DNA from 4 places in the Erwinia sp. 2186 genome. Region 4 is predicted to be linked to each of the others. Evidence: predicted binding sites of a transcription regulator. Region 4 holds the regulator's gene; each other region holds the start of a gene.

Region 1 (5,334 bases), 140 kb from region 4:
TACTGGCGGTTTTTGGTATTTCTGTTCGATTTGTCTATTTCAGATAAAATGCGCAACTTTATGATTTTTATTGAATTTATGTTTGATGATAATGACGTCTGCAAATTTCCCTCAAACCCGCTCAACTCTGGAACGCATGATTAGTACATTTCTTAAGCAATTTATGTTCATTTTGTGATTACTTTGGAAGAAAAATTCCATTGAAAAAGTAGGTGTTTTCTTAACGGGTTAATGAAGCGGAGACCTGAAATTTTGGCGAAAAAAAACCACCCGCTGGATGGCTTATCGTTGCTGGTACCGGGATTAAACCGGTCTTGGTGAGAACTGACCAATCACCTCTTCGGCAACGTCATGCTCAATAGGCTGATTATGCGCGATCAGGTAGCGCTTTTCCCCCTGGCTGAACAACGTTAAGTCATAAGGCTCATCGTCGAAGGTCAGGGTTGCCGGGAAGCCTGGGCCGCCCTCATATTGCTGGAAGCTGACTAAGTCACCCCCGGTACCGGTCAAAATTAAAATGTCGTACGTCATGGCTTGGATCCCTGCAATGCGGTGTAAAGTCGGCATCAGTATACCGCGCCAGGCATAAAAGGGGAGAGCCTGCCCCATTGCTGAGGCAGGCAGAACGCAGATTAGAAGCTGTAGTTGGCGGTAACCGAGACGTTACGTGGCTCGCCGTAAACGGTGTTTCTGCCGACGTCGATGTTATAGCTCTTGTCGAACAGGTTGTTGAGGTTCGCCTGCACCGACAGTTGCTTAGTCACGCGGTAGCGGCTGAACAGATCCACCAGCGCATAGCTGCCTTGCTCGGCGTAAATCGTGCTGGCACCGTCTGGACCGTCAACATGATCCCAGGTGTGAGTCTGCCAGTTGATGCCGCCACCTACCGTCAGATCCTGCAGCATCGGCAGGCGATAGCTGGTGAACAGTTTCAGCGAGGTGCGCGGTTGGGTCGGATTCAGTGCCTGATCCTCGCCATCTTTCGCCACATAACGGGTAGCACCGAAGGTCATTTGCAGATTGTCGGTCACCGCACCGTTGATTTCGAACTCGACGCCTTTACTGACCGTGCCATCCTGCTCGTAGTAAGCGTAATCGCTGGTGCCTGGGATAATCGCGTAATCTGTTGTGCCAAGGTGATCCTGCTCGATACGGAAGACCGCCAGCGACGCCGTTACGCGGCTGTTCATCCAGTCGCCTTTAATCCCGGTCTCGTAGCTTTTCCCGGTCACCGGCGCAAGGTAAGCGCCACTGGCGTTGCGGTAGGTCTGCGGCTTAAAGATCGAGGTATAGCTGGCGTAAGCAGACCAGGTATCGTTGATGTCATACACCAGGCCGGCATACGGCGTGATGTTGTTCTTCTCGGTATTCTCGGTCAGCGTGTCTGCGCTGTATTTGGTATAGCGCGCGCCGAGGATCAGGTGCAGCGGATCGGCCAGCGAAATGCGTGTTGCCATATAGGCTGACTTCTGATGAATGGTGTTGTCTTCCGACAGGGCCTGATCGTCCCAGTCCGGTTCCGGATAATTGCCCCAGTTATTGAAGTCGCCGACATCGGCTGACGTCAGGTTGGTGAAGGCGCTGAAATAACGATCGTTCTGGCGGATATAACTCACGCCGGCCATCAGCTCATGTTGACGACCCAACAGCTCGTAAGGTCCGCTGACATAGGCATCAAGCGCATTTTCTTTCCGTTTGGCGCTGTTATAACCGGTGCCGCCTAACAGGTCGTAACCCGCATAAGGACCCACGCCGATACCGGTATTTTTATCAAAGTAGCCGTCGATATACAGCGCTTTACTGTCCATCGTCGCTTCGGTGTGGCTGCCGCTCAGGTTAAATTCCCAACCGTTATTGAAGCTCTGCTTCAGGCTGGCGAAGACCTTTTTCGAGTCGCTGTCGTTATACGCCCAGTCTGGCGCGGTATTGGTGCTGCGATCGTAATGGGTTCTGCTGCCATCCAGATAGTAAGTTGGCAAACCGCCCCAGGTGTTGCCCGAGATATGGTTTTCCTGGTAGTCATAACCGACGGAGAGGGTGGTGGAGTCGGTCAGATCCGCATCCACTATGCCGTAGAGGAATTTCTTCTGGCTGTGATAGCGATCCAGCCAGCTGTCACCGTCCTGGTAGCCGGCCACAATGCGGCCGCGCACGTTACCTGACTCAGTCAGCGGCGCAGATAAATCGGCGACATAGCGTTGATTGTCCCAGGTGCCGTAGCTGGCCGAGACGTTGCCGACAAATTCTTTGCTGTCCGCATGCTTGTGCACCATGTTGACCGAGGCCGCCGGGCTGCCGGCACCGGTCATCAGACCGGTTGCGCCGCGAACCACTTCGACCCGATCGTAAATCGCGGTATCAGAGAGGGTATCACCGATATTCCAGCGCGGATCGACCAGCACCGGAACGCCATCAACCTGATAGTTATCGATCATAAATCCGCGCGAATAGAAATTGCTGCGGTTCGCGCCGGAGTTAAATTCAGAGATGCCGGTGGTGTTTTTCAGCACATCGTTCAGCGTTTCCAGCTTCTGATCTTCCATACGCTGTTTGGTGATCACGCTGATCGACTGCGGCGTATCACGGGCGGTCAGGGCCAGTTTTGTGGCAGCGCGGGTGACGGGAACGTTGTAGTCGGTGTCTGCGGTGTTGCTGCTGTCATCCGTGGCGGCATTGACCACCAGGTTTTGTTCTTTCTGCGCCGTTTCTGCGGCGGAAACCGGCAACGCAGAGGCAATCAGCACGGCAAGCAGTGATAAAGACGGCGTGGAAACGGGGGTGAATCTGGATCCGCTGGCGCGAGTTCCCTGGGAAGAGCAAGGAGCAAAGGACATTATTTACCCTCAAAATGATTTTATTATTTTTACTTCTCACAATGCAGAGCAAGAAAATTCCTGAACGCACCAAAAAACGAATGAGAAGTATAATCATTTTGATTGGCAATGCAAAAGAATGTGTTGAACCATTTCGAAGTGTTGCGGTCTCGGATTTTCTTACAGAACAACCAGCCTGCGACCGACAACAACTGTGGTCAGTACAATGGTCGCGAAGGCCAGCAGATGCAGGATCAAATCCGGCATAACCAGATGAACTGGATGGCACAGTGTCAGCATCACTAACGCCATGCACGCCGTACCGGCGCCGGCCGCAGCCAGACTTTTTACCGGATAAATTGCCCGCGTCTGACGCAGATAGCCAATCATAATTGCCGCCATCGGCACGCTGACTACCAGCATAAACAGGTAGCAATTGGTGCCTTCACCCTGACCATGAATCGGGGAAACGCTGCGCATATTGAACAGAATACTGCCGAGCCACAACACCGCCAGCGGCACAAACCATTTCCAGCTCAACGGTCGGCGACCGGCAATGCTGATCACAAAGGCATTACGGATCGCCAGGGTTCCGGCGATAAACGCCAGCACCAGCTGAAAAATCGCCCATCCCATCCCAGGCTGAGACCAGTCGGTCAGGCTGCGGTGCACCAGCAAACTGGCCGCTGCGCCGCAGGGCAGGGCCATCACTATCGCGGCGACCACGCGCCAGCCGGTGGGTGGCGTCCTTTTTACCGGCGCCACGCTGCGGCTGAGTTTTTCAATTAAGGCATTATGATCGGTCATGCTTTGCTCCAAAACGGCGAAGATTGGTCAACGCGCGATGCAAAAGTGACTTAACGGCCGGAACCGTCAAATTATTCTGCGTGGCGGCTTCCGCCAGGGTCATCTCCCGCAGATGTACATGCTCAACGATTTGCCGCTGTCGGGATGAGAGTTGATTCAGATACAGGCTCAGCTCTTCCCGCGCTTCCGGCCGCTCAGGCTCGACAAAAGACGTCGACGGGTAGGTGGCGGCGGCGTCTTCTTCCTCCACTTCCCAGTGACGCTGGCGGCCGCGTCGGCGAAGCGCATCCACCGATCGCGCCTGGGTAATGGCCATCAGCCACGGCAAAAACGGGCAGGCGGGATCGTAGGTATGGCGGACGCGGTGAATGGCCAGCAGAACATCCTGAATCACGTCTTCAACCAGCACCGCATCGTCAACGTGCTTATGCACCAGGATGCGGATCACCGGCACCAGCTCGGTCAGCAGGCGAGTGTAGGCCTGCTGTTTTCCAGCCTGAGCTTGCGCCATCAATTCTGGCCATTCATCACGTTGCGTACCGGATTTAACCATCCACCGCCTTTCTTTCACGTCCTGCTTTGATCACGCTTTTTTGCCGCTCGCCTGATTAAGGGCATTCACCACGATCGACGGGGTCAATACCTGCGGCAACACCTTCGGTGCACTGCCATCAGCCGGATACACCACGTACAGCGGCAGACCGCCCTGGCCGAATTCGTTCATCGCATCATCAATGTCGGGGTTAAATTTCGTCGAGTCGGCAACCATATATACCGTGCCGGTGCGCAGCAACGCCTCTTTCACCGCCGTGGTGGAGAGCGTGGTGCGCTGGTTTACCTGACAAGTAATACACCAGGATGCGGTGAAGTCCACCATGATCGCTTTACCGTGCCCGCGCGTCTCGGCAACGGTTTGTGGCGACCATTTCACCTGGGTAACGGCTGCGGCGGTTTGTCCGTCAGGCAGCGGGGCGCCAGGCTGGATAATGCCGGTCACCGGCGCTATCACAGCCACCAGCAATGCGGCGGTAACGGCATACAGCAGCTTGTGCGATTTTTCACGAAAACGTCGTTTCTGCGCGATGCCGTAAAGCCAGCCGGCAAAACCGAGCAGCACCGAGCAGGCGAGGATCGTCGCCAGTGCGCCGGTACCGGCCTGTTGCGCCAGCACCCACACCAGCCAGGCATAAGCACCGAACATCGGGAAGGCGAGGCCGTGTTTAAGCACATCCATCCACGCGCCAGGGCGAGGCAGGCGTTTTGCCAGCTGCGGGAACAGTGACACCAGCGTAAAGGGTGCGGCGAACCCCAACGCCAGCGAGAAAAATATCGCCAACGAGACGGCCGGCGGCTGCACCAGCGCATAGCCAATCGCACTGGCCATAAACGGCGCGGAGCATGGCGTGGCGACCACGATCGACAGCGCACCGGTCAGCGCCGAACGCACTAACGCACTGCGACCGACTTCGATTTCGCCCGCGCGCTGCAACGAAAGCCCGACTTCAAAGACGCCAAGAAGATTCAGCGCCGCACCCAAAATAATTAGCGCCAGGATGGCAATGACCAGCGGCGACTGGAGTTGAAAACCCCAGCCCACCGCATCACCGGTGGCCCGCGCCGCCAGCAGGATGCCCGCCAGCGCCATCATGGTGACGACCACGCCCGCCAGGAAGGCCAGTCCCTCGGCGCGTGCCGCCGACGAACTGCCCTGATG
Region 2 (5,334 bases), 1.8 Mb from region 4:
GATCACCGGGCCGATATGGAACGCATCGATATTCAGCGTCTGCGCGACCACGCCGGAGGTTTCACCGCCGGCGACGATAAAGCGCTGCCAGCCACGCTGTTGCAGTTCACGCACCACTGCGGCAAACAGCTGCTCGACCGCTTCACTGCTTTTCTCGGCACCATACTGTTGCTGAATACGCTTCAGGGTGTCCGGTTCAGAGGTGGCGAACAGCAGCGGTGCCAGGCTTTCGCCGCTGTGCTCAGCGACCCAGTCACAGAGTTCGATCGCATAGGCGTCACGCTGTGCCAGCGCCCGTTCAACGTCAACCGCCAGAGACGCCGCCTGATCGCGGTAACGCGCCACCTGACGATTGGTCATGGTTGAACAGGATCCGGAGAGCACCACCGCGCGTTCGCCCTGCGGCGTGCCGGCGGCCTGCGCCTGCGCGCTGTTATGGGCGCTGCTTGCCCACTGACGGGCCAGGCCGATCGCCAGGCCGGAGCCGCCGGTCACCAGCGTCATTTCCCGCAGCGCTTCGCCCTGGGTCAGCAGATGCTGTTCGTTCAGCGCATCCAGCACCACATAACGCACGCCCTGTTGTTTCAGTTCAGCCAGCGCATGACGCACGGCGTCGGCACCCCGATCCAGCGTCTGGCTGTTAATCAGTCCGGCTTTGCCTTCACTCTGGGCTTCCATCAGACGCAGCAGGTTGCTGTCGGTCATCGGCGTCACCGGATGGTGGCGCATACCGGAATCGGACAGCAGCTGATCCATCACAAACAGATGTCCCTGATACACCGTGCGGCCATTGACCGGCAGTGACGGGGAGATGATGGTCTGGGTTTCGCCCAGCGCGGCCAGCAGCGCGTCGGTAACCGGACCGATGTTGCCTTTGGCGGTGCTGTCGAAGGTCGAGCAGTATTTAAAGTAGAAGCGCTCGCAGCCCTGTTGCTGTAGCCATGCCAGCGCCTGCAACGAGTCGGCAACCGCCTTCTCAGGAGCGCAGGAGCGGGATTTCAGGCTGACAACAATCGCCTCAGCCTCCAATGCCAGCGGCTCGGCCGGCACGCCATTTACCTGTACCGTCGCCATACCGTTCTGCACCAGGAAGCTGGCGATATCGGTGGCACCGGTGAAGTCATCTGCTATCACGCCCAGGCGCATTATTGCGGCTCCTTTTTCGCTGGCAGGGTAATGCCACTGAAGATTTTGATCACCGCGCTGTCGTCTTCACGGCCATAGCCGGCGTTGCTGGCGGAGGTGAACATATTAAAGGCGGTGGAGGCCAGCGGCAGCGGGAAGTGCAGCGCTTTGGCGGTGTCGGCCACCAGACCCAAATCTTTGACGAAGATATCCACCGCCGATTTTGGCGAGTAATCACCGTCCACCACGTGACGCATACGGTTCTCAAACATCCACGAGTTACCCGCCGCGTTGGTGACCACGTCATACATGGTATCCAGCGGAATACCGGCGCGCGCCGCCAGCGCCATCGCTTCGGCACCGGCCGCAATATGTACGCCTGCCAGCAGTTGGTGGATGATTTTCACCGTCGAGCCGAGACCGATTTCGCTACCAATGCGGTAGACCTTGCCTGCCACGGCATCCAGCACCGGTTGCAGCAGCGCAAAGGCCTTGTCGCTGCCGGAGGCCATCACCGTCATCTCGCCCAGCGCCGCTTTCGCCGCACCGCCAGAGACCGGCGCATCCAGCATGATCAGCTGATGCTCCGCCAGACGCTGTTCAATCAGCAGCGCATCCTGAGAAGAGATGGTGGAGGACACCATCACCGCGGTACCGGGCTTCAGATGGGCCGCCAGGCCGTTGTCACCAAACAGGATCTGGTTCACCTGCTGCGCGTTGACCACTAATAACAGCACCGCATCTAACTGTTCGGCAAAGCCATCCGCACGGGTTTCGGCCGCTTTGGCTCCGCTGCTCAGTAGCGTGTGCAGCGCGGCAGGATTCAGGTCAACACCGTAGGTGTTCAGGCCGGCTTTGATACAGGATTGCGCCGCACCCATGCCCATAGACCCGAGGCCAACGACACAGACCGACATTGATGATGCGTTAGGCATACGCTCTCCGTGTTAATTTAGGTGATAATTTGTTTTGTTGTGTGAAGTATAGGCGCTTTTATCACCAGAATTGGTGATGCGCATCACATTAATTAACAGTAATTAACCTGCATTTCACAAGGTTTAACATGCGTGTGAATCGCGCTACAAAGCATTAAACCCTTTATTATCAGTGCTATGTGCTTTTACGCTGGTCGATCAAAACCTGAGCCGTTCCCTTGATGCGTGATAAAATGATAAAAATTGGGGTGCAGACCGCGCCTCTGCTCCATTACACTTGTCCCGCAGATAACCCGCTCACAAGGAGAGACCATGATCCCGGTCGAAAGACATCAACAAATTTTAGCGCTGGTGCAGGAAAAGGGCGTGGTGAGCATTGCTGAACTGACCGATCGGCTGGCGGTGTCACATATGACCATCCGGCGGGATCTGCAGAAGCTGGAAGAGCAGGGCGCGGTCATGCTGGTGTCAGGCGGCGTACGCTCTACCGAGCGACTGGCCAGCGAGCCGTCACATCTGGATAAAACCAGCATGTTCAGCCAGGAGAAGCAGGCGATTGGCGAAGCGGCGGCCCGGCATATTCCCCGCAACAGCTGCATCTACCTGGACGCCGGCACCACCACGCTGGCGCTGGCCCGCGAGCTGGGTATGCGGGACGATTTAACCATCGTCACCAATGACTTTGTGATTGCCAACTTCTTTATCGACAACAGCCAGTGCCGGATGATCCACACCGGCGGCACGCTCTGTCGCGATAACCGTTCCTGCGTCGGCGATGCGGCGGCGCTGGCGTTGCAGGGACTGTCGATTGATATCGCCTTTATCTCCGCGTCCTGCTGGGGAATGCGTGGGATCTTCACCCCCGATGCGGAGAAGATCACCGTAAAGCGGGCGGTAAGTGAAGTGAGCCGCAAACGGGTGCTGCTGGCTGACAGCTCAAAATACAACAAGATCGCCACCTTCCTCGCGCTGCCGCTGGCCCGCTTTGACGCGATTATTACCGATCCCTATCTGCCGGACTCCGCCCGCCAGGAAATGGCGGCGCTGGAAATCGAGATCACGCTGGCCAGCTAACGGCGTGTCGCACGACGTAGAAAGGACCTTCGGGCCCTTTTTTTATTTACTAAAAGGCGCAGGCTATCAGTGAGATTGATAATGACAATGAAAGTTATTATCATTCGCGCACAAAAACACTAACAACATCGCAATCACTTTATGAAAACGCCACGTTTCTCCGTTTCCACCTTTACGCGCCTCCATGGAAAACCGCATTTCGTTCTGTTTGTCAGCCTGCTGGGCAGCGGCTCCGCGCTGGCGGCAGAGAGCACCCTGACCGTCAATGCCGATCCGGCGACAGCGGTGGGCAGCTACAGCCAGGATACCGCGACCATTGGCGGCACAACCGCCACACCGCGTAACGAAACCCCGCAGTCGGTCAGCGTGGTGACGTCGCAGGTGATCAAAGATTACCAGGTCAAAACCGTTAATGACGCGATGAAGTTTGTCAGCGGCGTCACCCAGGGCAATACGCTCGGGGGAATTGAAGATGGCTTCGTTAAGCGTGGCTTTGGCGCCAACTCGGACGGATCGATTTTCCTCGATGGCATCCGCAGCAATCAGGGCCTGTCGATGGATTCGACCATCGATCGTGTGGAAGTGCTGAAAGGCTCGGCTTCCCTGATGTACGGCATCCTTAATCCTGGCGGCGTGATCAATCTGGTCAGCAAAAAGCCGCAGTATGAGTGGAATACCCATATCAGTGGCGAATCCAGCAGCTTCGGCGGCGGTGCCGGTACGGTGGATATCACCGGTCCGCTCGGCAATGGTTTTGCCTTCCGGTTGATTGCCGAACGCCAGCGCGAAGATTACTGGCGCAACTTCGGCGTGAATCAGCATACGCTGATTGCACCTTCCCTGAGCTGGTTTGGCGAGAAAGCCTCGTTCAATATCAGCTACATGGAAAATAAATACGATATCCCGTATGACCGTGGCACCGCCTTTATCAACAAAAAACCGGTCGATATTCCCTATAATGAACGGCTGGACGACAGCGCCAACCATGCTTACGGCAAAAACAAGCGGCTGAACGTCACTTACGGCTATAACCTGGATGACACCTGGGCGACCCACGTTAACTATGGCTGGATGCAGCGCCGCTATGACAGCAACGAAGTCAGGGCCACCGCTATCGACACCACCACCGGGATTGTCTCGCGCCGGGCGGACGCCAACCGGGGCTTTAACCATCAGACCACCTATCTGTCATGGGATATCGGCGGCAGCCCGGAGATCTGGGGGATGCAGCACGATCTGATGCTGGGTGTGGACTACGAGCAGGACGAAACCTATAAGGCGTATTCCTATCGCGGCAAAGTTTCTAAAACCTTCAATATGTACGACCCGGTATATGGTGAAGAGCCGGTGGTCAGCAGCAGCACCGTCAGCGACACAATCAGCAACCTGCGAACCAACCTCTACAGCCGGTCGGTGTTTGCCAAAGACAGCATTCACCTGACCGACAAGTGGATTGCGGTGCTGGGCGGCCGTTTCCAGCGTTACACCCAGACCGCCAGCAGCGGCTGGACCAATCCCGCTACCACGCTGAACGATCGGGGTGACAGCTTCCTGCCACAGGCGGGGCTGGTGTATAAAATCCTGCCGGATCTGTCGCTTTACGGCAGCTACAGCCAGTCATTTACCCCATCGACGCAAACCGATGACGACGGCAACGTCGCCTCGACCGAAAAAGGCACTACCTATGAAGTCGGTGCCAAATGGCAGGTGGTGCCGGCGGTTTCTGCCACGCTGGCGCTGTACCGCATTGATGAAAAAGACATGTCGGTATTTATCAACGGCGTGACCCGTAACATTCCGAAAGCCCGTTCAACCGGGGCTGAAGTTGAAATCAACGGCGAAGTGGCGAAAGACTGGAACCTGACGGCGACCTACAGCTATGACAAAACCGAGATCGTTGAGGACAACCTCAACCCGGATAACGTCGGCAACCGCCTGGTCAACGCGCCAACCAATATGGGCAGCCTGTATCTGAGCCACACCCTGCGCTTCTCCTGGCTGCCGGGCGAACTGCGTATTGGCGGCGGCGGACGCTACGTCGGCAGCCGTGCCGGCGATCCTGAAAACAGCTTCACCATGCCGGACTACACCGTGGCGGATGCCTTTATCGCCTGGGACAGCCAGCTGGTGGGGAAACATACGCAGCTGAAGCTGAATATGAACAACCTGTTTGATAAGGAATATTACCAGTCCAGTGGCG
Region 3 (5,334 bases), 2.3 Mb from region 4:
GAAAGCATGCAATGAACACACTCAAACAGGCCGGCATGGCAGAGGAAAAGCCCCAGTGGGGCGCGGTATTTTCGATGGCGCTTGGCGTGTTTGGACTGGTGACGGCAGAATTTCTGCCCGCCAGCCTGCTGACGCCAATGGCCGCCAGTCTTGGCGTAACGGAAGGCGTAACCGGGCAGGCGGTGACCATTACCGCGGTATTCGCACTGCTGACCAGCTTTTTCAGCGCCTCAGCCACCCGTAATCTGGATCGCCGCTGGGTGATGCTGATGTTCTCGGTGATGCTGATCGTCTCCAATCTGCTGGTGGCCTTTTCACCGAACCTGGGCTTTATCCTCGCCGGCCGCGTGCTGCTGGGGATTGCCATCGGTGGCTTCTGGACGCTGGCGGCGGCGACCACCATGCGGCTGGTGCCGGAAGCGATGATCCCGCGCGCGCTGTCGATCGTCTTTAGCGGCGTGTCGGTTGCCACTATCGTTGCCGCGCCGATGGGCAGCTACTTTGGTCATCTGATTGGCTGGCGAAACGTGTTTGTCGCCGCCTCGGTGATTGGTTTGCTGGCGCTGGCCTGGCAGGTTGCCGCACTGCCGAAAATGCCGTCGACGCAGGTGGGCAAAAGCAGTTCAATGTTTGCGTTGATCCGCCGTCCCGGCATGCAGACCGCGTTGCTGGCGATCATTCTGGTGTTCTCCGGCCACTTCGCCTTCTTCACCTATTTGCGTCCGTTCCTCGAAAGCGTCACCGGGGTCGGCGTCAACGGGCTGTCGGTGATCCTGCTGGGCTTTGGCGTGGCGAACTTCGCCGGTACGCTGATTGCCGGCATCCTGCTGGAGCGTAACCTGCACCGCACGCTGATCGGTATGCCGCTGGCGATGGGCCTGCTCGGTGTCGGTCTGGTGGTGATGGGATCGGCTCCGCTGGTGGATGCGGTGCTGGTGGCGCTGTGGGGCATGGCGTTTGGCGCCGTGCCGGTGGGCTGGTCTACCTGGATCACCCGGACCATGCCGGATGAGGCAGAAAGCGGCGGCGGTCTGCTGGTGGCGTCTATTCAGTTAGCGATTACCATCGGTGCGGCGGCAGGCGGGGTCATCTTCAATATTACCGGGGCGAAAGGGGTATTTATGGGCAGCGCCATGGCGTTACTGATTGCCACGCTGACGATTTATGCCGCGTTGCGAACCAAACCGGTTGTGGCGGAGAAAGCGTAAAACAGTGAATGGCCAGGCAGGGCGCCTGGCCGTTAGCAACATCAGATCAAATCGGTCGATCTCACGCCGGTGTTTTTACGGTCAGCCACTTCTTTCAGCAGCGCCACCATAAAGATCATCATGCCCAGTACCGGCAGGATGGCCCCGTAGGTGGCGGTCTGCGTCATCGGATAACCCTGCTGCACCACATACGCTCCCAGGAAGGCACCCAGCGCGTTGGCGATGTTAAACGCCGAATGGTTCAGCGTGGCGGCCAGCGTTTGCGCTTTGCCCGCCACCTGCATCAGACGCACCTGCAACGGTGCGCACAGGGCGAGGTTAGTGCCGACCAGGAACGCGCCAAGCATCAGGCCGGTAATGGTGCCAATCAGCAGTGGGAAGATGGTCAGCACCACCACGCTCCACGCCAGGATGCTGAAAATCGACAGCATGATTTTGCCGTCAGCCATACGGCCACCCGCCAGATTACCAATCACCATGCCCAGACCAAATGCGAACAGCACGAACGGCAGCCAGAAGGTGGAGAGGTGCGCCGCCATGGTCAGGATCGGGGTGATATAGCTGATCACCGCAAACATGCCGCCAAAGCCAATCGCCGCAATCCCCAGCGTTAACCACAGGCGCAGGTTCGCCAGGCCACGGATCTCTTTCAACGGCGAGCTCTGCTCATGCTCTTTCTGCACCGGGAACAGCTTGTAGATCAGCAGCGCATCAATCACGGTCAGCACCGAGACGCAGGCAAATGCCCAGCGCCAGTCGAGATGTTCGCCGAGCATGGTCGCCGCCGGGTTGCCCAGCAACGACGCCAGCGTCAGGCCCAACATCACTCTGCCTACCGCCTGTCCACGGCGATTCTCTTCCACCAGTGACGCCGCAGCCAGCGCGGCTACACCGAGGAAGGCACCGTGCGGCAGCCCGCTCAGGAAACGGGAAATCACCAGCATATGCGCATTGCTGGCCAGCATGCTGCTGAGGTTGCCGACTAAAAAAAGCGAGATAAAAATCATCAGCTGATGTTTACGGCACAAACGGGCGGTGCTGAGGGAGAACAGCGGTGCGCCAACCACCACGCCGAGCGCGTAGTAGCTGATAAATTTGCTGCCTTCCGCCAGGCTGACGTTCATCGCGCTGGAAACCTGCGGCAGCAGTCCCATAATCACGAACTCACTCAGGCCGATGGCGAAGGCGCCCAGCGCAAGGGAAAAGAGCAGCGGGCCGACGCCACGCGCGGGTGTAGCTGAATCTAACGTATCCATAGAAAAGGGTGCACTTAATTAACGATGAGAAGTTACTCCAGCCAGGGCGGGAGCGCAGGTCTTCAGGCAGGGCAGGTAAGTGAGGGGTGTTTCTTGTTATCGGGCCTGTTCCGGCCCTTGTGTCATCTTTCTGCCAGCAAGGGCAGCGATGCGGCGCTAAGTTTAGCGTGAAGCCGCCGGATGACACAAGGATGATGCCGCCCGCGCAGGGGTTATTTCGTGTCGATATGTCCCAGTTCCCGCTCCGGGAAGCAGAAGTTCCGCACGCGCTGCTTCAACTCTTTGGCTTCCGGGAAGCCGCCGTCGGTTTTACGGTCCCAGATAATGTGCTCGTCAATCAAGATCTGATAAATGCCGCCGGTGCCGGGCACCAGGCTGACCGAGGCTAAATCGGTGCTGAACGTATGCAGTAATTCTTGCACCATCCAGCCGGCACGCAGCAGCCAGTTGCACTGCGAGCAGTAGTGAATGGTGATGGCAGGAGCGGTTTTCATCGCGATGTCCTTCTCTAAAAACAGGCGCTCATCTTCCGGCGTTGGTTGCTGCACTGTCAAGTGGGTGTTGCTGACGCTTTTTTAACATTGTGAATTAATTGTGGAGGTTGTTGATATAGAGAATCAATCTCATTATCATTCGCGTTTGACAGTCGTCATGGAATGACCTACACAGCGCCGGATGCGTATGGAGTTTTCGCAATCTTGTTGGATTGCGGCCGCAATGTATGAGTCGATACTAATAAAGAATAAAGGCTTACTAAATGCGCAAATCTTTCAATTCTCAGGGGTTTATCCAGAAGTCCGTGCTGTTCGGCACGCTGGTTACCACCGGTTTTAGCATCGCTGCTGAAACACGCACCACCGCACCACTTCCTGAAGCCAGCCATTCTGGCACGCCACTGGCGATCTCCGGCAAGAAAAGCCAGTCGGAAGCCGTCATGACGGTGACCGCGCCCGAGCCGGAAAAACAGGCGGGCAGCAAAACCACCATTACCGCCGCAGAAATGCAGCAAAAGGGCACCAACGACTTTGGCTCGGTGATGCGCTATGAGCCGTTAATCAGCGCCACCGGCGTCAGCGGCGGATCGTCCGCTGGCAAAAGCGGCTTCGACCGCAGCGGCTATACCGGCTACAACATCCGTGGTCTGGAAAGTAACCGCGTTGGACTGGACGTGGACGGCATTCCGCAGCCGGATGCCACCGGCCGCAGCTACGTCAGCCGCGCCGGATTAAACACCTTCGGCATCGGCCGTGACTATCTCGACCCGTATATGTACGGCCAGGTGGACATTGAATCCGGTGCGACCTCAACGGCGACGGCCAACACCGCCATTGGCGGCGCGGTCTCCTTCCAGCCGAAATCCGCCGACGATTACCTGTCGCCGTATAAAGCGACCTACTTTGGTTATCAGTCTGATTACGACTCGGCCAACCGCAGCTGGCATAACGGCATTACCGCCGCAGCCGGCGACGAAACGCTGCGTGGCGTGTTTGTTTACAGCCGCCGTGACGGCCAGCAAACCCGCAATAACAGCGGCACCATCGATGCCTATCCGGCCAACTGGCACTCCAATGCGCTGATGACCTCGGCGATCTGGCAGCCCAATGACGAGCACAAGCTGACCGGCACCGTCGATTATTACGACAAGACCAACCACACCCATTACGACACCTGGAACTCGGCGGGCAGCAGCATTCTCGGCACCTCGCAACAGCAGAGTAATACCCGCCGCTGGGGCGTCAGCCTGAAGGATGAGTGGACGCCAGCCAATGCGTTTATCGATTCCCTCAGCAACAAAGTCTATTACCAGCAGACCCAGGCGCACGACAACACCCTGATGCCCATCAGCACCAGCAGCCAGGAGCGCGTCTACTCAAACTATGATGTCGATACCTACGGCTTCGAAACGCAGCTGAGCAAGGCGCTGGGTCGCCACGAGCTGAGCGCCGGCCTGAACGGTCGTGTCACCGAGACGAAACGTCCGTTCCGGGAAGAACCGGCCCCAAGCGTCTATTCGGCGATCATGCAGCCGGAGTCCGACAGCCGCAGCTATGCGCTGGGTGCCTTTGTGCAGGATGCAATCCAGTTCGATCTGGACGGTCACGGCTTCTCGATCGTGCCGGGCGTGCGGGTGGCGCATCAGACCACCAAGCCACAAAACCTCTCCAGCCTGACCACCGGCAGCACCGTGCTGGACGAGTCCGAGCTGAACACCCTGTATGGCAAAGAGAACTCGGACACCCAGGTTCTGCCATCGCTGAGCTTCAACTACGACATCACGCCATCACTGATGACCTATGTGCAGTACAAGCGTGGCGCGCAGTTCCCTAACGCCAGCCAGCTGTACGGCTCGTGGAACCTCGGTTCAAACTATGCCGGTCCGGCGCAGTATGCGTTGATTGGTAACAGCGATCTGAAAACCGAAACCAGTAACAACCTGGAATGGGGCATGAAGGGGCAGGTGGTGGATGGCGTGACGCTAAAAACCGCGGTGTTCTATAACACCTACGAAAACTTCATTGCCTACACGCGTTATACCCGCGCCGGCAGCCCGGCCCGCTTTACCAACGTGCCGTCCAATATCTACACTGTTTACCAGGCAGAAAACCGCGATAAGGCGTATATCTATGGCGGTGAAGTGACCACCAAAGTGAACTTTGGCACCTGGTTTGAAGAGGTTAACGGCCTGAGCGCCACCTTCGCACTGGGTTACAGCGAAGGTAAATCGAAGTCCAGCTACTCCGGCGACAGCTACGTCGATCTGGACAGCGTCGCGCCGATGAAAGCCATTGTTGGCGTGGCCTGGGACGATCCGGCCAAACGCTACGGTGCCGCAGTGACCGCCACCTTTGTGAAAGGAAAGCAGGCCACCG
Region 4 (5,334 bases):
TGCGTTAGCCAGTGGTGGAGCAGCCGCCAACCAGCAGTTAGTCGATCAAATCAGCCAGTTTGGCGTGAAGTACAAAGTGACGGACAATCTTGCCGCCCAGCATGGCGTGGATTGCGCCGGACTGGGCGCTGACTGGGCCTCCTGTAACCGCGCAACCATTAGCTTCACCAATCCGGGCCCCGCCATCGACAGCAAAGACTGGGCAATTTATATGTCTAACGTGCATGAAACGCTGAAGGTCGAAAGCGATCAGTTTCGCATGGTGCATATTGTCGGGGATTTAACCCGCCTGGAGCCGACAGACAAATTCAAAGGCATTGCGGCGGGCGAAACCATCGAGATCCCGATCGTGAATGAATACTGGCAGCTGTTTATTACCGATGTGATGCCGCGTTGGTATGCGACCTCTGGCGATGCCACGCCGAAAATCCTCGTCAGCACGGATACCGAGATACTGACCGATTTTGTGGAGCCTTTTGGCGCTCAGTGGAAGCGCATCGCAGATGATAAGAACCTGTTGATGGATGCCCAGGGCCGCTTTACTAAAAACAGCGATGTCGCCCCGATGGCCGCGTCCACTTTACGTGGGCAAATCCTTCCCACCCCGTTGAAGGTTTCGGTGTTCTCTGATGACGCGGATCTCTCTGCTGGGGTGACGCTGGAACTGGCAAGCCTGTCGGCAGAGAAAGCCGAAGCCATACAGCAGCGTTTTGCGTTGATGGGAATCAAAGCGCAGCCCAATGGATACCCGATTACCACTCGGGTGAGCCAAAAAGCGTTCGATAAAAAGCTGGCCGTTCCGGGGGGATACACGCTGAATATTGGCAAGGACAAGGCTGAAGTGGTGGGTTATGACCAGAGCGGCGTGTTCTACGGTTTACAGTCGATCCTGTCGCTGATCCCGGCCGATGGCAGCCTGAACGTGGCGACGTTAAAGGCCAGCGATGCGCCGCGTTTCCAATACCGTGCGGTGTTCCTTGATGTGGCGCGCAACTTCCACAGCAAAGAGGTGGTACTGCGCTTGCTGGACCAGATGGCGGCGTGGAAACTCAACGTTTTCCATTTCCATCTGACCGACGATGAAGGCTGGCGTATTGAAATTCCAGGCCTGCCGGAGTTAACGGAGATTGGCAGCAAGCGTTGTCACGATCTCGAAGAGAAGCGCTGTTTGCTGCCACAGTTAGGATCGGGACCAAACAGTGATAACAGTGGCAGCGGTCATTTCAGCCGTCAGCAGTATATCGATATTGTGAAGTATGCTGATGCGCGCGGTATTCAGGTCATCCCGGAAATCGATATGCCGGCCCACGCCCGGGCAGCGGTAATCTCGATGGAAGCGCGTTACGATCGCTTGTTCAATGCCGGTAAGGAAAAAGAAGCCAATGAATTCCGCCTGCTCGATCCCAGCGACAATTCCAACACCACCTCCGTGCAGCTTTACGATCGCACCAGCTATCTCAATCCGTGCCTGAGCTCCTCGTTACGCTTTACCGACAAGGTGATAGGTGAAATCCAGGCGATGCATAAAGCTGCCGGACAGCCGCTGAAGACCTGGCATTTCGGCGGAGATGAAGCCAAAAACATTCGCTTAGGATCCGGCTATTCGGATAAGAACACACCCGTTGAAGGCACCGGTTTACTGGACTTAAGCCAGCAAGATAAGCCGTGGGCAAAATCCCAGGTCTGCCAGACGATGATTGAAGAAGGAAAGATCGAAGACCTGGATCATCTGCCGAGCGACTTTGCCCTTAACGTCAGCAAGCAGGTTAAGGCACACGGTATCGGCAAAATGCAGGCCTGGCAGGATGGTATTAAAGACGCTAAAAATGCCAAAGCCTTTGCAACGGACAGGGTTGCGGTCAACTTCTGGGACACACTGTTTTGGGGCGGTTTTGATTCTGCCAATGACTGGGCAGGCAAAGGTTATGAAGTGATCGTCTCCAATCCGGATTACCTGTATCTCGATTTTCCTGCCGAGGTGAATCCGCTGGAGCGGGGATACTACTGGGGAACGCGCTTTACCGATGAACGGAAAATTTTCCACTTCGCGCCGGATAACTTGCCACAAAACGCCGAGACTTCCGTCGATCGCGACGGCAAACCTTTCACGGCTAAATCTGACAAGCCCTGGCCTGGCGCTCACGGCATCTCCGCTCAACTGTGGAGTGAAACCACCCGTACCGACGCGCAGGTGGAGTACAAGCTTTTCCCGCGCATTTTGTCCGTGGCGGAACGCGCCTGGCACCGCGCAGCCTGGGAGCAGGATTATAAAGCCGGCAAAGAGTATACCGGCGGCAAAACCCGCCTGGTAGACCAGCAGGCTCAGCTGAAGGACTGGCAGCGGTTTGCCAACCTTCTGGGGCAACGTGAATTGGCAAAACTGGATAAAGCCGGCATTGCCTATCGCTTGCCGGTGCCCGGTGGGGTGGTGCAGGACGGTAAGCTGGTGGTCAATACCGAGCTACCTGGCTTAACCGTTGAGTACAGCCTGGACGAGGGGACAACCTGGCAGCATTGGCAGGCGGATCAACCGCCGGCGGTGGCCGGTAAGGTATTGCTGCGTACGCGCAGTCCTGATGGTCTGCGCGTCAGCCGGACGGAAGCGCTGTAACGGGGCGACAGGCAAAAAAAAACCGGTGAAGGATCACCGGTTTTTTGCTGTTAGTGTAGATTACTTGTCGTGCAGCGTCTCATCTTCACGGCAGTCACCGGTTGAGCAGTGACCGTAAAGGTACAGGCTGTGGTTACTGAGTTTGATGCCGTGGCGCGTGGCGATATCACGCTGGCGAGCTTCGATGTTTTCATCACGGAACTCGATCACCTTGCCACAATCCAGGCAAATCAGATGATCGTGGTGATGCTGCTGAGTCAGTTCGAAAACGGATTTACCACCTTCGAAATTATGACGGGTAACGATCCCGGCATCATCAAATTGGTTAAGAACGCGGTAAACCGTCGCCAGACCAATCTCTTCGCCCATGTCAATCAGACGCTTGTACAAGTCTTCCGCACTGACGTGATGGCCCTCAGGTTCCTGAAGTACTTCCAGAATTTTAAGTCGTGGAAGCGTGACTTTCAGGCCGGCCTTCTTTAATGCGGTGTTATTGTCAGTCATGCGGATATTGTCCTGTTACTTTGCTAGTCACTTTGTGGCTGAAAAGCCCTGAACATCGGTCGTCGCGAAAAGCCAAACGTCTCATTATAGAACTGATATTTCGAAATGAACACCACTGGCGATGCATCTCAATCAAGGGAGGTAAGGAGAAGAGTCGTTACGTCCGTGAGAGCAAGCGGTTGGGCTGACATTTCGCTCTGCCTCATCATAGTCGCTATTAGAGCGAAAGGCGCTGAGAAAGCGGGTGACCGATGGCGATATTTTACAGATTTGCAGATGAAAGTTACAAAAATGTGTCTATTACTTCTATAGGAAAAACCACTGGCCTGATGTGAGATACCTCCCAATCAGGCCGGTCTGATTACGCTTCCAGGATTTCTTTCAGCTGGAGCTCGTCATAAATCTGTTTGACCCACTGCTCGGTGCGCTCACTGGTGAGTTCTGGCTGACGATCTTCGTCAATAGCCAGACCGAGGAAGTGCTTATCATCCGCCAGCCCTTTCGAGGCTTCAAAATGGTAGCCTTCAGTTGGCCAGTGACCGACGATCACCGCGCCTTTAGGCTCGATAATGTCGCGGATGGTGCCCATCGCGTCACAGAAGTACTCAGCGTAATCTTCCTGATCGCCACAGCCGAACAGCGCAACGAGCTTGCCGTTGAAATCAATTTCTTCCAACGTCGGGAAGAAATCATCCCAGTCGCACTGCGCTTCGCCGTAGTACCAGGTTGGGATACCGAGCAGCAGAATATCAAAGGCTTCAAGGTCTTCTTTGCTGCTTTTAGCGATATCATGAACTTCAGCCACCTCTTTACCGAGCTGCTTCTGGATCACTTTTGCAATGTTTTCTGTATTGCCCGTATCGCTGCCAAAGAAAATGCCTACGATTGCCATGACTTACTAACCTCTTGAAACGTATTGATAGGGTAAAGGCTGCTTATTACAGATACCGGCAATGATAGCAGACAGCTACAGGGGGATAAATGAGTAATCCGCCTGCTTTTGTCGCTTTGTGCTTCACCGGGGGGTGCTGAAAGCGCCTGTTCAGCGGTCCTGATCGGCCAACTGCGCCATGACCATTTCTTCAATCAGCTCGCTGCGGCTCATATTACGCTGCTCGGCAAGCTGGTTCAGAGCATCAACCGCGTCACTGTTCATTTTCAGTTCAACGCGCTTCAGCCCGCGCACTTTATCGCGCTTAAGCTGGTTGCGTTTGTTGATACGCAGCTGCTCATCACGCGTCAGCGGATTGGTTTTTGGTCGTCCCGGGCGACGGTCATCTGCGAACAGATCGATCGTGGTGCGGTCCGTGTTTTCTTTTGCCATAGAATCGTGATACTGAAAGGCTGGAGTTCTGATGGTTCAGGCCTGATGTCGGCTGAAATTCGTGCAGCGACAAATTTTTAGCGCGCCATCATACCCCAGCGAAAGTCATGACGACAATGATTTAGCCATCTCAGGATATAATTGTTTTTACAGCGCAAAAAAACGGCGTATTGCGCGCAAAACAGCATCAGGTTTCTCGGCATGGACCCAGTGACCGGCACCGTTGACCACATGCGCACGGGCTTTGGGGAACTGCGCCAGCAGGGCGTCACGATATTCATCGGCCAGGTAGGGCGAACGTTCGCCGCGAATAAACAGCGCGGGATGCTCCCAGGCCGGAACCGGCTGCCAGCCAATAATCCGATCGTAGCACTGCCACAGCACCGGCACGTTAAACCGCCATTCCCCTTGCTGGAAGGATTTCAGCAGAAACTGAATCACGCCTTCTTCTTCTATCGTTTCACGCATCAGCGCTGCGGCATCGCTGCGTTGCGTAATGCCCGCTGCGGTGACCGCCTTCAGCGCCGCAAAAATCGTATCGTGATGGCGAGTCGGATAAGCGACCGGTGCCATATCGATAACCACCAGCTGCTCGATGCGTTCTGGCGCCAGCGCGGTTAACGCCATCGCCACTTTTCCGCCCATCGAATGTCCGATGACCGCGACCCGGTCAATCCCTTCGTCATCCAGCGTTTCCAGTACATCGCGGGCCATCGCCTGATAATCCATCTGGTCATCGCGAGGCGATAAACCGTGGTTTCTCAGGTCGATCTGCACCAGCTGGCGATCGTCCTTTAACCCTCGCGCCAACACGGACAAATTATCAAGGCTGCCAAAAAGGCCGTGGATTAACACCACGGGAACCTCAGGGCGGGCGGATTGTTCAGATAGCAAG

What was found. The regulator Fur, encoded in region 4, represses iron uptake genes when iron is present. The targets are predictions, from matches to a motif close to ATAATAATGAGAACNACTATCAA.
Region 1: a site for Fur is predicted at 2,909-2,931, ahead of fhuE (ferric-rhodotorulic acid/ferric-coprogen receptor FhuE). Genes of this name have one in related genera too.
Region 2: a site for Fur is predicted at 3,216-3,238, ahead of ACXKZG_RS01325 (TonB-dependent siderophore receptor). Genes of this name have one in related genera too.
Region 3: a site for Fur is predicted at 3,075-3,097, ahead of ACXKZG_RS03770 (TonB-dependent receptor domain-containing protein). Genes of this name have one in related genera too.

The regions. Positions count from the first base shown of each region.
Region 1 covers NZ_CM173824.1:3,587,419-3,592,752, reverse strand. Annotated here, with positions in the region: gene ACXKZG_RS16770 (hypothetical protein) at 304-531, opposite strand; gene fhuE (ferric-rhodotorulic acid/ferric-coprogen receptor FhuE) at 633-2,834, opposite strand; gene ACXKZG_RS16760 (DUF1109 domain-containing protein) at 2,994-3,620, opposite strand; gene ACXKZG_RS16755 (sigma-70 family RNA polymerase sigma factor) at 3,607-4,173, opposite strand; gene ACXKZG_RS16750 (protein-disulfide reductase DsbD family protein) at 4,204-5,334, opposite strand, start outside.
Region 2 covers NZ_CM173824.1:289,874-295,207, forward strand. Annotated here, with positions in the region: gene otnK (3-oxo-tetronate kinase) at 1-1,146, opposite strand, end outside; gene ltnD (L-threonate dehydrogenase) at 1,146-2,060, opposite strand; gene ygbI (DNA-binding transcriptional repressor YgbI) at 2,373-3,134, shown strand; gene ACXKZG_RS01325 (TonB-dependent siderophore receptor) at 3,276-5,334, shown strand, end outside.
Region 3 covers NZ_CM173824.1:812,210-817,543, forward strand. Annotated here, with positions in the region: gene ACXKZG_RS03755 (MFS transporter) at 12-1,208, shown strand; gene ACXKZG_RS03760 (MFS transporter) at 1,250-2,464, opposite strand; gene ACXKZG_RS03765 (Rdx family protein) at 2,677-2,958, opposite strand; gene ACXKZG_RS03770 (TonB-dependent receptor domain-containing protein) at 3,222-5,334, shown strand, end outside.
Region 4 covers NZ_CM173824.1:3,444,728-3,450,061, reverse strand. Annotated here, with positions in the region: gene ACXKZG_RS16020 (beta-N-acetylhexosaminidase) at 1-2,611, shown strand, start outside; gene fur (ferric iron uptake transcriptional regulator) at 2,672-3,115, opposite strand; gene fldA (flavodoxin FldA) at 3,477-4,007, opposite strand; gene ybfE (LexA regulated protein) at 4,158-4,439, opposite strand; gene ybfF (esterase) at 4,587-5,334, opposite strand, start outside.